DNA from 4 places in the Rhizobium sp. NLR10b genome. Region 4 is predicted to be linked to each of the others. Evidence: riboswitches for the same ligand, from Rfam matches in the RefSeq annotation. Region 4 holds a riboswitch; each other region holds the start of a gene.

Region 1 (2,901 bases), on a different contig from region 4:
TCGATGGCCGAGATGATTTCGCCCGCCGCGGTTGCCTCTCGCGGCATCTCACGCATCGCCATCAGCACGGCTTTCGTCGCCGCGAGATAGGCATGGGCGCATTCGTTGAAAGGGCTTTCCTCGTCCGTCACGCTGCCCGGCATCCGGCCCCAGAGGCAATAGGAATACTGGATTTCCGAGTAGTTCAGGACACGCCGGAACGATTCGTTCGTATCGGCCGCCCGCGACGCCAGCATGCTGATGCTGCTGCGATACTCCGAAATGACCGCCATCTCGCCGTGGGAAATTGCCGGAATAACGAGCCCGGGATGAGAGCCGCCAGAGTTGCTCCCATGGGCGAGGGCATTTCCGATAAACATTGGCAACAGGCTCGCGATGAGACCGAGAAAAGCAAACCTGCCGATATGCCGCATCACCGGAACGCCGGCCGCAGACCGCTCTTGGCGGCAAGACGTCTTTCGGCCAGCGCTCCGAAAACCAGACCGAGCGTTGCCCAAAGGATCGCGTGCATTCCGAGCGTGGTCGTGCGGAACCGCCAGAGCACCATCGCCGAGAAATTCTCGGGCACCTCATTGATCGGCGGCAGCAGATAAAGCACGAAGCCGATGAAGACGAGATAGGCGACGCCGGCGATAATCGCGCCGTTCCAGAGACCGAAGCGCTCGCCAAGGCGGCGCGACAGCGCGATCGCGGCAATCAGCGACGCGAGCGAAACAACGATCATAAGGAAGAACAGTTCGGTCCTGGCGCCGATCGTATCGGGATTGCCGACAGCCGGCGGGTTGGCCGGATATTTGATGGCGGGAACGAGCACGACCGCCACGAAGGCGGCAATGGCGATGACGGCCGAGGTGCCGCGCGCCGATAGGCTGCTGAAGCGGCCGTGCACGAAGGCGAAGGCGAGCGAAAAAAGCCCGCCGACGGCGATGCTGTAGGCCATGACGCCTGTGAAAAGGCCGAGGCCGGCCTGCGTGGCCCGGCTGACGATTTCAGGTTCGGCAGCTTCGCCCGCCGCCTGGGCGCTCGCTTCCTCGAAGGCGATTGCCGCATCGACCAGCGGCTCGCCGAAGGTATGGGCGAACGCGAAAACGAGGATGCCAGCAATCAGGCCCGCGAGCATGCCGCGAAGCAGAAGCTTTCCAACCATGTCAGTATTCCCCCTTGTCGCGCAAAACTGTGCAGCGGTTTTGCGATAACGACATGCGTAAAACAAAGACCTAAAGCGCGAGAAGCGAATCCGAAAGATCGCGATGCGCTTTAGTGGCAGGGAAATCCGAGGAGATGGCGGCCGTCATGCACGAATTCGTGCACATACATGCCGTTGAACAGCGCCATCGCGCCCTCCTCGGTGCCGACGAAATAAAGAACGATGAGCATCAGCAGACCGCCGAAGATCGCCCAGGGAAGGATTTCCCCTACAGGGATCTGCGCCGGCGCCGCGACAGGCGCGAAAGTGGTGTCAGACATGTATTCCTCCGGAATGACGCGTTCAGTCGAAAGAGTGTTGTGCGGCAGGGTCTGACTTCCAGCGTGAAGAAGTTTCGACACGCTGGTCACAGTGGCGCGACCGCGCCGGATTTCCACCGGCTTCCAAACCCGCAACAGCACGGTTATATCTTCACGCCGAAGAGACTGTCAACGAAACTTCACGAAGCCGGCAAAGGCCGTCCCCATCCCGTCATCGGAGATCAGAACAATCGTGAATATGCGCCTCACCTGGATCTGCCACGGCGCGACGTCGGCGAACCGCAAGGCCCAGTTTCCGCTCGACGAACCGCTGGAAGAAAAGGCCGTGGAAGAAGCAGCCAGGATGGCCGCCCTCCCCCACGCCGATCGTATTGTCACAAGCCCCGCCATGCGCGCCCTCCAGACGGCTGAGGCGCTCCGTCTCGAAGCGCAGATTGATCCGTCGCTTCGAGATTGCGACCATGGCCGCTGGGCTGGCAGGCCGATCGAGGCGATCGAGGCGGAAGAGCCGGAAAACCTCACGGCCTGGATGACCGAGCCGGGGGTGGCCCCTCACGGCGGCGAGAGTGTTTTCGACCTGCGAAAGCGCGTCGCTGGCTGGATGGATGCCCAGTCCGCCCGAAGCGGTCACGTGATCGCCATCAGCCACGCGGCCGTCATCCGGGCTGCAGTCGCCCACGTGCTTCAGGCGCCACCCTCCTCCTTCTGGCTGAGCGACGTCGAGCCACTCGCCATCCTTCGGATGACCAGCAACGGAAGCCGCTGGTCGCTGCGCTTCCAGCATTAGAGATTCCTTATTTTATCCAGCCTTGCACAAGCAAATCGCGTCATTGCTGTTGAACCCGGTTTTGCGGGGACTACTTCCTTGTCCCAAGGAGATGGAAGAATGACATATGATTGGAGTGGAGAGCGTACACGGCGCCTGCGGTTGATGCGCGTCGCCACGTTCACGGTTTTGGCCGGTCTCATCCTCAGCGTTCCGCTGCTGATCGTCACCGCCTGAAGCACTGGAAAAGGCGAGCGATGCGTCAGCACGCTCGCCTTCGTTCTTCTGGGCATCTTTTCGGCCCAATCACCTGTAGCAACATTCTTCCTGAACGGGACCGGCGAAACAGCCGCAGTGCCGGTCCTGGCCGCATCGCAACGCTATCCGTCTGCCGGCGGCTCACCGCAAACCGCCCCCTCCGATAATTCGCCTTCTGGTTTCAACGAACATTTCAGACTTTCGTGATATCTCGGCGCGGGTGGAGTTGGAGAAGGCATAATGCCGGTGTTTTTCCAGAGCAGAGCCGGAAGGCAATGCATGTCGATCGTCGGTTTGGGGATTACCCTCTGGCTCCTAGCTACATTGCTGCGGTTCGACGACAGCCTGGTTTCCTTCATGACCGCTTTCCGTGAATACGGCGCCGACAAGCTCGTTCTGGGACTCGGCAT
Region 2 (2,901 bases), on a different contig from region 4:
GCGCGTTGAGATAGACCGCGCCCGCGCCTTGGCGCGCGCCGAGCTGGTTGGCGTAGGAGAAGCTATCTTCCAAGAGCTTCATCACCGGGATGATGCCGGAGGACTGGTTCTCGATCTGCTTGATCGGCGCGCCGGCCTCGCGGATATTCGTCAGCGACAGCGCCACGCCGCCGCCGCGCTTCGATAGCTGCAGTGCCGAATTGATCGACCGGCCGATCGATTCCATATTGTCCTCGACCCGCAGCAGGAAGCAGGAAACGAGTTCGCCGCGCTGCTTCTTGCCGGCATTCAAGAAAGTCGGCGTCGCCGGCTGGAAACGCCCGGAAATGATCTCGTCGACCATGTCACGGGCAAGCGCCTCATCGCCCCGCGCCAAGGTCAGCGCCACCATGCAGATGCGGTCCTCATAGCGCTCGAGATAGCGCTTTCCGTCGAAGGTCTTCAGCGTATAGCTGGTGTAATATTTGAAAGCGCCGAGGAAGGTCGGGAAGCGGAATTTCCGCGCATAGGCCTGATCGAACAGGCCGCGGACGAAATTGAAGGAATACTGGTCGAGAACCTCCCGCTCGTAATAGCCCTCGGTCACGAGGTAATCGAGCTTTTCCCGGAGATTGTGAAAGAACACGGTGTTCTGGTTCACATGCTGCAGGAAATACTGCTTGGCCGCCATGCGGTCCTTGTCGAGCTGGATCCTGCCCTCATCGTCATAGAGGTTCAGCATCGCGTTCAGTGCGTGATAGTCGAGTGTTTCGGCCGCTTTAAGTGGTTTTGCGCCTGTATCCCGCGTCAGATTTGTTCCCGTGTCCAAAATCGTCCCATCCCGTCTTTGACATTGGCGACATCCTCGGCTGTTCCCAGGAGCTCGAACCGGTAGAGGTACGGCACCTGGCACTTCTTCGAGATGACGTCGCCGGCAAGCCCGTAGGTCTCGCCAAAATTGCTGTTGCCCGCGGCAATCACGCCGCGGATGTTGGAGCGGTTTTCCGCCTCTTTGAGGAAACGGATCACCTGCTTGGGCACGGCGCCCTTGACGATCCCTGGGCCGCCGTCCCCACAATAGGTGGGCGAGATCAGCACATAGGGTTCGCGAATGTGGATGTCTTCAGCGCCGACGGGAATGCGCGTCGCGCGCAATCCCAACTTCTCGACGAAACGATGGGTGTTCCCGGATCGGCTGGAATAATAGACGATCAGCCCCACCGCTTTTCTCCGGTCAGGAGAGCGCGCTGATCATGTCGGGGCGGAAGCCCGCCCAATGCTGCTCGCCGGCAACGACGACCGGAACCTGCATGTAGCCCATGCCAAGCACGCGATCGAGCGCTTCGGCATCCTCGGAAATATCGACGATCTCATAATCGACGCCCAGGCGATCGAGGGCGCGGTAAGTGGCCGTGCATTGGACACAGGCCGGCTTGCTGTAAACGGTAACGCTCATCATCTTCCTCGTGATGTCAGTGAATGCAGGACACAGGACTGGGATCGGGCGCCGTGCGACGTCCGGGGCAACGCTTGATAATGATCTGGCAAAGTTGGCGCTTTAAACGCCCGACATCATCCCTCGCAGGATGTGCACGGGCGGCGGCTTTGATGTTCTCGACATGACTTCAAACCCCCGAAATGCTCATGCGGACGTTCGGGGCAGCGCAACAGACACGGATCATTCCGCTTCATGCACGCGACCTTCCGGACACCCCGCCCGTGGACGTTTCGTTCGAGGCAGGTCTCCTGGCTCACGGGTCGAAGCACCCTGCCCCAGCCTTCCCGGAGCATCATGCTCCAGTGACCTGAAATCGGACAGTTGCTCGCCGCTTACAGTTGCGGGGGCAGCTCCGGCATTGTCGCACCATGATGGCGCAGCGCACCGTATTCCCGTCTTAGCCCGCGATCCTCACGAATCGAAGGAACCTTGAACACTAGATATAGTACGCGAATCGTAATTCACGTCAACGGATGGTTTGTGCATTGCGTTACGGCAGGTTTGAAATCGCTGCATTCCTGTGAAAAACATGGACAACGAAAGCTTAACGAAAACAGGCTTGGAGATGACCGTGGTGGGGCTGGCCTATAGCCAGCTGCCAGGCTGCGGATAGACGACGCAAAACCCGCGACGTCATCCTCGGCCTTGTGCTGCCTTGTGCCGACGATCCACCCAGGTCCATTCTGAAAATAAGAGCTTTCCTGCCAGATAATTGCAGTGGTGAGATGCTCGGCACAAGGCCGAGCATGAGACCTTGTCAGCAAACTGAGCGCCGACCTAACGGATGACCGGCCCCGAATCGCTGGTCTTCAAACCGCCACCGGCAAAACATTCATCCCCGTACACGAAGCAGCCTGAGCGCGTTGATCGTCACCAGCACCGTGGCACCGGTATCGGCGAGGATCGCCGGCCAGAGCCCGGTCATGCCGGCGATCGTCGTCACCAGGAAGACAGCCTTCAGCCCGATCGCAATGGTGATATTCTCAAGGATATTGCGCATCGTCCGCTTGGAAAGCGCGATCATCCGCGCCACGTCGCCGACGCGTCCATGCAGCACGGCGGCATCCGCGGTCTCCAGCGCCACATCGGTGCCGCCGCCCATGGCGATACCGATGTCGGCGGCGGCGAGCGCCGGCGCGTCGTTGATGCCGTCGCCGACCTTGGCGACGACGAAGCCCTGACGCTTCAATTCGCCGACGACCCGCTGCTTGTCTTCGGGCATCATCTCGCCGCGCCAGTCGATATCGAGCATGCCGGCGACGGCTGCCGCCGTCCGCTTGTTGTCGCCGGTCAGCATCATCGCCTTGACACCGGCCAATTTGAGCGCGGAGAGCCCCGCCCCGGCATCCTCGCGCGGCTCGTCGCGCATGGCGATCAGGCCGGCCGCAGTGCCATTGACGAGCAGCACCGATACGCTCTTGCCC
Region 3 (2,901 bases), on a different contig from region 4:
GTTCGACAACGAAGCTGTCGAACTCGTCGTGGTCGTGTGGCGCCCCATCCTCGTGCTCCAGCTCGTGATGGGATTTGCGGTTGGCGATATCGTCTTCCGCGCCGATGCCGAGGCCGAGCAACACGCCTGCCGGCACCTCGCCATTCCTGGCCTCGATCATGACCGGCTTGCGGGCGATGCGGGAGGCGACTTCGTTCTTCACGCGGCCCAGGCCATCCCCATCGATCAGGTCGGTCTTGTTGAGGACGATGAGATCGGCGCATGTGAGCTGGTCTTCGAACAGCTCCTCGATCGGGCTCTCGTGATCGAGCGAGTCGTCCTCGACGCGCGCCGCCTCGACAGCAGCATGGTCATCGGCGAAACGGCCGGCGGCAACGGCCGCACTGTCGACAACCGTAATGACGCCGTCGACGGTCACCTGGGTGCGGATATCAGGCCAGTTGAAGGCGGAGACCAGCGGCTGCGGCAGGGCGAGGCCGGAGGTTTCGATGACGATATGGTCAGGCCGCTGTTCGCGCTCCAGGAGCTTCGTCATCGTTGGAATGAAATCGTCGGCGACGGTGCAGCAGATGCAGCCATTGGTGAGCTCGATAATGTCGTCCTCGCTGCAATTCTCCGCGCCGCAGCCCTTCAGCACCTCGCCATCGACACCGAGATCGCCGAATTCGTTGATGATAAGCGCAATCTTTTTGCCGCCGGCATTGGTGAGCAGGTTGCGGATCATCGTCGTCTTGCCGGCGCCAAGGAAGCCGGTGATGACGGTTGCGGGGATTTTCTGCTGGATCATGGAACTTCAACCCTTCATTTTCAGCGGCAGACCGGCCGCGATGAAATAGACTTCGTCGGCCTGCGCCGCGATTATTTGGTGCAGCCGTCCGGCATGATCGCGAAAATCGCGCGCCATCCGATTGTCAGGCACGATGCCGAGGCCAACCTCGTTGGAAACGAAGACCAGCCGCGCCTTGGCGCCAGGCAGGAAATCAGCGAGCGCGGCAAATTCCACAGCCATCTCGCGCTCCGCCATCATCAGGTTGGTCACCCAGAGAGTCAGGCAATCGACAAGCACAATGCGCCCCTCGCCGTCGATCGCGGCAAGCACGCCGAGAAGATCGAGCGGCTCCTCATGCGTCGTCCAGGAAGGGCCGCGATCGGCCTTGTGCTGGGCAATACGCGTCTGCATCTCCTCGTCCCAGGCACGGCCGGTGGCGAGGTAGTGGCGCTCGTCGCCGCTTGCCATAACGAGATTTTCGGCAAAACGGGATTTGCCGGAACGGGCGCCGCCGAGGATGAGGGTGTGGGAGGGGGCAGCCGTCATGCCCAGACAGTCCTATGACCGGATGCGGTACCCCGCCCCACCTCATTCCTGTGCTTGTCATAGGAATCCAGCCACGGCGCGTCGGCGCCGTGAATAATTCTATGCTGCCGTGAAGGGATTCTCCTGTGCCCAAGGACTTGGGCCCGCTGGATTCCTGTGACAAGCACAGGAATGAGGGAGGAAAGGAAACTCCTTCCCAGCGGCCCCGTGCCGGACGGCGGCGGCATCTGCAAGTCAACTTCCAAGCGCACCACCAGAGGCGGCGCTGAATTCAATCGTTCAGCCAAAACAACCTCCGTGCTGGCAGCGGGTCTCTTGCCCAGGGTTGGGCTTTTCGCCCGGCACGGAAGGCAGGTCTCCTGGCTCGCGGTTATCGGCGGCGATCGGGGCGAACCGGAAGTCCGGTCGCCCCTGATCGTGCCAGCGGATCTGCCTCGCCTTCCCGGCTGCCTCGGTGAAAAGGTGGACGATTCGTAGAGATAGAGGCGTCCGACCCCGGTTGATCACCATGCATTTCCAGTGGCTTTTCCGGCATGCCGCCCATCCCGCCCGCCTGCACGATTGCAGCCCGCCGGCCGAAAGGGTTCGATGCCGGATGGAAGACCCTGACCGCTCTACAGTCGCGCGGTCGGCTGTGATGAATGCGCCCGATGTGGGTCCGCCCCGTCACATTCCCTTTTCATCCGGAAGGCGAAATGCCGATCCGGAACCATCCGTTATCCCTGGGATGGTTAGGCAAGCCGGGGGGTGAAGTCAACCGACCTTCGAAACCGCTCCAGCTCCAGACTGCGCAAAAGATCGGCCAACACCACTGACCCTACCGGAAATATCGTCTATTATCAGCGGCTTACGTCATAAATATTTGACCCGACCGTCGGCTTTTCGCCGCAATTGCGTTGCAAGGCGACTGCACCTCCGCCCTTGACCCGGCCTCTCATCGCCTAGTTGTCTAGCCATGCTTATGAAATTGGATCGGCGCCGCCTGCGCACGCTGCGTGTTTTCTTCGATCCGGGCCGGCTGCGCGCCCTGACGCGCCGCAGCGAAGTTGGCTTGTCGCTGGCAGGCGCCATCGTCGGCATCGCCTCGGGTCTTGCCGTGACCGGCATGAGCTATGTCTCCAACGAGTTGCACCAGCTAGTTTTCGGCATCGCCGACAGCGAAAGGTTGAGCGCGTCGGTCATCGAGGACAAGATGCTGCTGCTTACCGCCCCGGTCATCGGCGGTACCCTGCTCGGCCTGCTGCTTCTGGTCCTCGCCAAACGGCGCAAGAAACCGATGGTCGACCCGATCGAGGCGAATGCGCTGCATGGCGGCCGCCTCTCGTTGACCGACAGCATCATCGTTGCCGTACAGAACCTGATCTCCAACGGCTTCGGCGCCTCCGTCGGTCTGGAGGCCGGCTATACCCAGCTCGCCGCCGGCATTGCCTCCAAATTCGGCCTCAAGCTGCAGCTGCGCCGCTCGGACCTGCGCATACTCGTCGGTTGCGGCGCGGCCGGCGCCATCGCCGCCGCTTTCAACGCGCCGCTGACGGGCGCCTTCTACGCCTTCGAGCTGATCATCGGCACCTACACCATCGTGTCGT
Region 4 (2,901 bases):
TGGTCGCCTGGCCGACCTACCACGATCGATCGGCAACAATAACGGGCAGGAAGCGCGCCAATATGCCAGCGCAATCGCCGAGCAGAACCTCGAGCTGCGCAAGGTCCGCAACGATCTGCGCAGCTATGGCTGCACCTCGGGTAGCATGGTGGTGATCGGCGGCGAGAATGCCGATTTTTGCGCCGAGCTTTCTGATGCCGAAGCCCGGATGGTCGACAATATCCGTTATCTCCAGGATCAGCGCGACGAGTTGCGCAGCCAGGCCGGCGATGACGACGCGCGCCGGGAATTGACGGCGGCCCTCGAACGCAATGGCTGCAGCAGCGACAATTTCTATGCCCCGACCGAGCGCAGCGCCAGCGATCCTGCCCCAAGCGTCGAGGAACAGGCGATGCGCACCGACACCTTCATCCCGCTTGGCGGCGGTGAAGAGGCCGATCCATTTTACGGCCTGCCGAGGGCCGAAATGTTTTCGCCGGTCAGCACCATTTGCGTTCGCAGCTGCGACGGCGGCTTCTTCCCGATCAGTTCGAACACCACCTCGGTCGATTTCGGCCGCGATGCGCAGACCTGCGCCAAGATGTGCCCCGGCATCGAGACCGAGCTCTTCTATCGCGACGTGACCAGCACCGAAGCCTCGAACATGATCTCGGTCGCAACAGGCGCGCCCTATAGCGCCATGAAGAACGCCTTTGCCTACAAGAACCGCGCTCCCGGCGAGAAAAATACCTGCGCCTGCAATCTGACCGCCTATTACGAGGAGATGCGCGGCAAGCAGACCCTGGGCGAACCGCCGCAGCAGGGCTCGATCACGACGGTCCGCACCAATCCGCCGGCGAAAGATACTGCGGCAGCAGCAGTCCCGCCGCAGCCATCCGTTCCCGAGCGTCCCTACGACCCCACGCAGAACAAGGTCCGTCAGGTCGGCCCGCAATTCCTTGCTGGCGACCAGGGCTCGATCGACCTTGCCAATCCGGCGACGCCGGGCCCGCAACCACAACAGCAGTAATTGCTAAGGGTCGTTGCGTCCCCATCCGTCGTGGAAAACCAGTTCCTCGAGCGGCAGCCGCTGCCGCCAGCCTTTGACCGAGAGTTCCGGTTCATCATAAAGCCGATCGACAAAGCCGGCGCAGAGCCAAGCGACCACCTCGATATGCTCGGGTATGCCGAGAATTGATTTCAGGTCGCCTTCACGAAAGATGCTGACCCAGCCGATGCCGACCCCTTCGGCGCGGGCCGCAAGCCAGAGGTTCTGGATGGCGCAAACGGTCGAATAGGAATCCATCCGCGGATTGTGCGTCCGTCCCAGCACCACGCTGCCGCCGCGAGTGGGATCGCAGGTCACGCATATGCCGAGCGGCGCCTCCACGATGCCTTCGAGCTTGAGGGACCGATAGGCCTGCCGCCGCTCGCCTTCGAACATCGACGCCGCCTCTTCGTTGGCCTTGGCAAAGGCGTCGCGCACGCGCGCACGGACAGCTGGACTATTCACCAGAATGAAATTCCATGGCTGCATGAAGCCGACCGACGGCGCATGATGGGCGGCTGTCAGGAGCCGCGCCACGACGTCGTCGGGCAACGGATCGGGCAGGAACTGGCTGCGCACGTCACGCCGCGTCATGATCGCGTGATACACGGCTTCGCGCTCAGCCAGCGAAAAACCGGACGCCGCCGAAAGGGCATCCGCATCAAAGGGTCGCATCGTCAAATCCCCAACAACGCAACCGCCCGCCGTCCGCGCGGGTTGGGTCTATCTCGCCAGGCCGGTCTTCTGACTTGGCTTCATCCATCTGCCGCAGCCTTCCCGGCAAAAGCCAGTGGCGCGATGAAGCGGCAGACGTCGGCCTTACAGCGTTGGGCACGTTCCGGCCTTGCACCGGATTCCCGATTCTCCCGCCTGGACGGCGGGCACCTGACGGCGCATCTATTTCAGGAAACCGACGCGGCGGCAAGTGCACGCAGACCGAACCTGAAACCACGGCTGCATATGGCTGATCGAGGGGCGGATCACCGGGCAGACAACCCCCTCCTCGGCGATCTTTTGGTCGCAGGAGGAAACAGCCTCTGTGTGCCCGCCCATCCTCCTCTACTTTATGATTTATTCACACATCAAATCCACACTGCCTTTGCGCGTTTTGGGTCGCAAACTCCGACATGGGCATGAGCGCTCGTGATGTGACCGTCAGCGTCGATGCCGCGCTGATGTGCCGGTCGCGAAGATGGTCGACCGAGCCGCAATTCCAGGCTCCACGGATGTTCCAATTCTTGAAAACGATGCCCCTGACAGCCAAGCTGGCGGCGATTATCGTTGCCGTCAATCTCTGCGGCATTTCCGCCTTGGCCACCTATACATGGATGTATGAAACCCGGGCGCTGGTTGACGGCGCCCACGCAAATTGGTCCAAGGATGCGGAGCAGTTTGCATCTCTGGCCGCCGGCGGCGTCAAATGGGGCAAGGCGAACGCCGTTCGCGAGGCTTATTCGCTGTATCGTGACGATCCCTCGCTCGATCTTGTGCAATTTGCCGCATTCAACGCAGAGCTCGCTGCCGTCGACAGCTGGACCCGCGACGGCGTTTCCGGTTTGCCAACGCCGGCCGACCTGGCGACCCGCCTCAGCGCAAAACCCGACAAAACGACGATCGATGACAGCGGAATGTCCGCCGGTTTGGTCACGATTATCGCGCCGCTGCCGCTGGACAAGTCGGGCAAGACAACCGGCTACATCGTCACGAACTGGTCTGTCGAAAAAATCACTTCCGAAGTCCGCCAGAAGGTCCTCGTTTCGCTGCTCACGCAGTCCGCCATCACCGTTCTCGCCGTCATCGCTTTCCTCCTCGCCATGCGCAGCCTCGTTGGCAGGCCGCTCAGGATCCTCAGCAAACGAATTGGCGCGCTGCAG

Evidence for each region. A riboswitch is a leader RNA that binds a small molecule or an ion and turns the genes downstream of it on or off. The one in region 4 is predicted to bind cobalamin.
Region 1: linked by a shared signal. The riboswitch ahead of HJB91_RS10690 (CbtB domain-containing protein) and the one ahead of bluB (5,6-dimethylbenzimidazole synthase) in region 4 are both predicted to bind cobalamin.
Region 2: linked by a shared signal. The riboswitch ahead of nrdH (glutaredoxin-like protein NrdH) and the one ahead of bluB (5,6-dimethylbenzimidazole synthase) in region 4 are both predicted to bind cobalamin.
Region 3: linked by a shared signal. The riboswitch ahead of cobU (bifunctional adenosylcobinamide kinase/adenosylcobinamide-phosphate guanylyltransferase) and the one ahead of bluB (5,6-dimethylbenzimidazole synthase) in region 4 are both predicted to bind cobalamin.

What each region holds. Positions count from the first base shown of each region.
Region 1 covers NZ_JABDWV010000005.1:355,680-358,580, reverse strand. The annotation lists gene HJB91_RS10700 (hypothetical protein) at 1-359, opposite strand, end outside; gene HJB91_RS10695 (CbtA family protein) at 413-1,147, opposite strand; gene HJB91_RS10690 (CbtB domain-containing protein) at 1,258-1,467, opposite strand; cobalamin riboswitch at 1,493-1,643, opposite strand; gene HJB91_RS10685 (histidine phosphatase family protein) at 1,700-2,254, shown strand; gene HJB91_RS10680 (bifunctional diguanylate cyclase/phosphodiesterase) at 2,732-2,901, shown strand, end outside.
Region 2 covers NZ_JABDWV010000029.1:7,385-10,285, forward strand. The annotation lists gene nrdE (class 1b ribonucleoside-diphosphate reductase subunit alpha) at 1-808, opposite strand, end outside; gene nrdI (class Ib ribonucleoside-diphosphate reductase assembly flavoprotein NrdI) at 787-1,200, opposite strand; gene nrdH (glutaredoxin-like protein NrdH) at 1,214-1,435, opposite strand; cobalamin riboswitch at 1,698-1,924, opposite strand; gene HJB91_RS29450 (heavy metal translocating P-type ATPase) at 2,310-2,901, opposite strand, start outside.
Region 3 covers NZ_JABDWV010000002.1:419,183-422,083, reverse strand. The annotation lists gene cobW (cobalamin biosynthesis protein CobW) at 1-787, opposite strand, end outside; gene cobU (bifunctional adenosylcobinamide kinase/adenosylcobinamide-phosphate guanylyltransferase) at 794-1,315, opposite strand; cobalamin riboswitch at 1,647-2,044, opposite strand; gene HJB91_RS04555 (chloride channel protein) at 2,271-2,901, shown strand, end outside.
Region 4 covers NZ_JABDWV010000012.1:149,738-152,638, forward strand. The annotation lists gene HJB91_RS20510 (DUF2865 domain-containing protein) at 1-1,009, shown strand, start outside; gene bluB (5,6-dimethylbenzimidazole synthase) at 1,013-1,702, opposite strand; cobalamin riboswitch at 1,744-1,931, opposite strand; gene HJB91_RS20520 (HAMP domain-containing methyl-accepting chemotaxis protein) at 2,254-2,901, shown strand, end outside.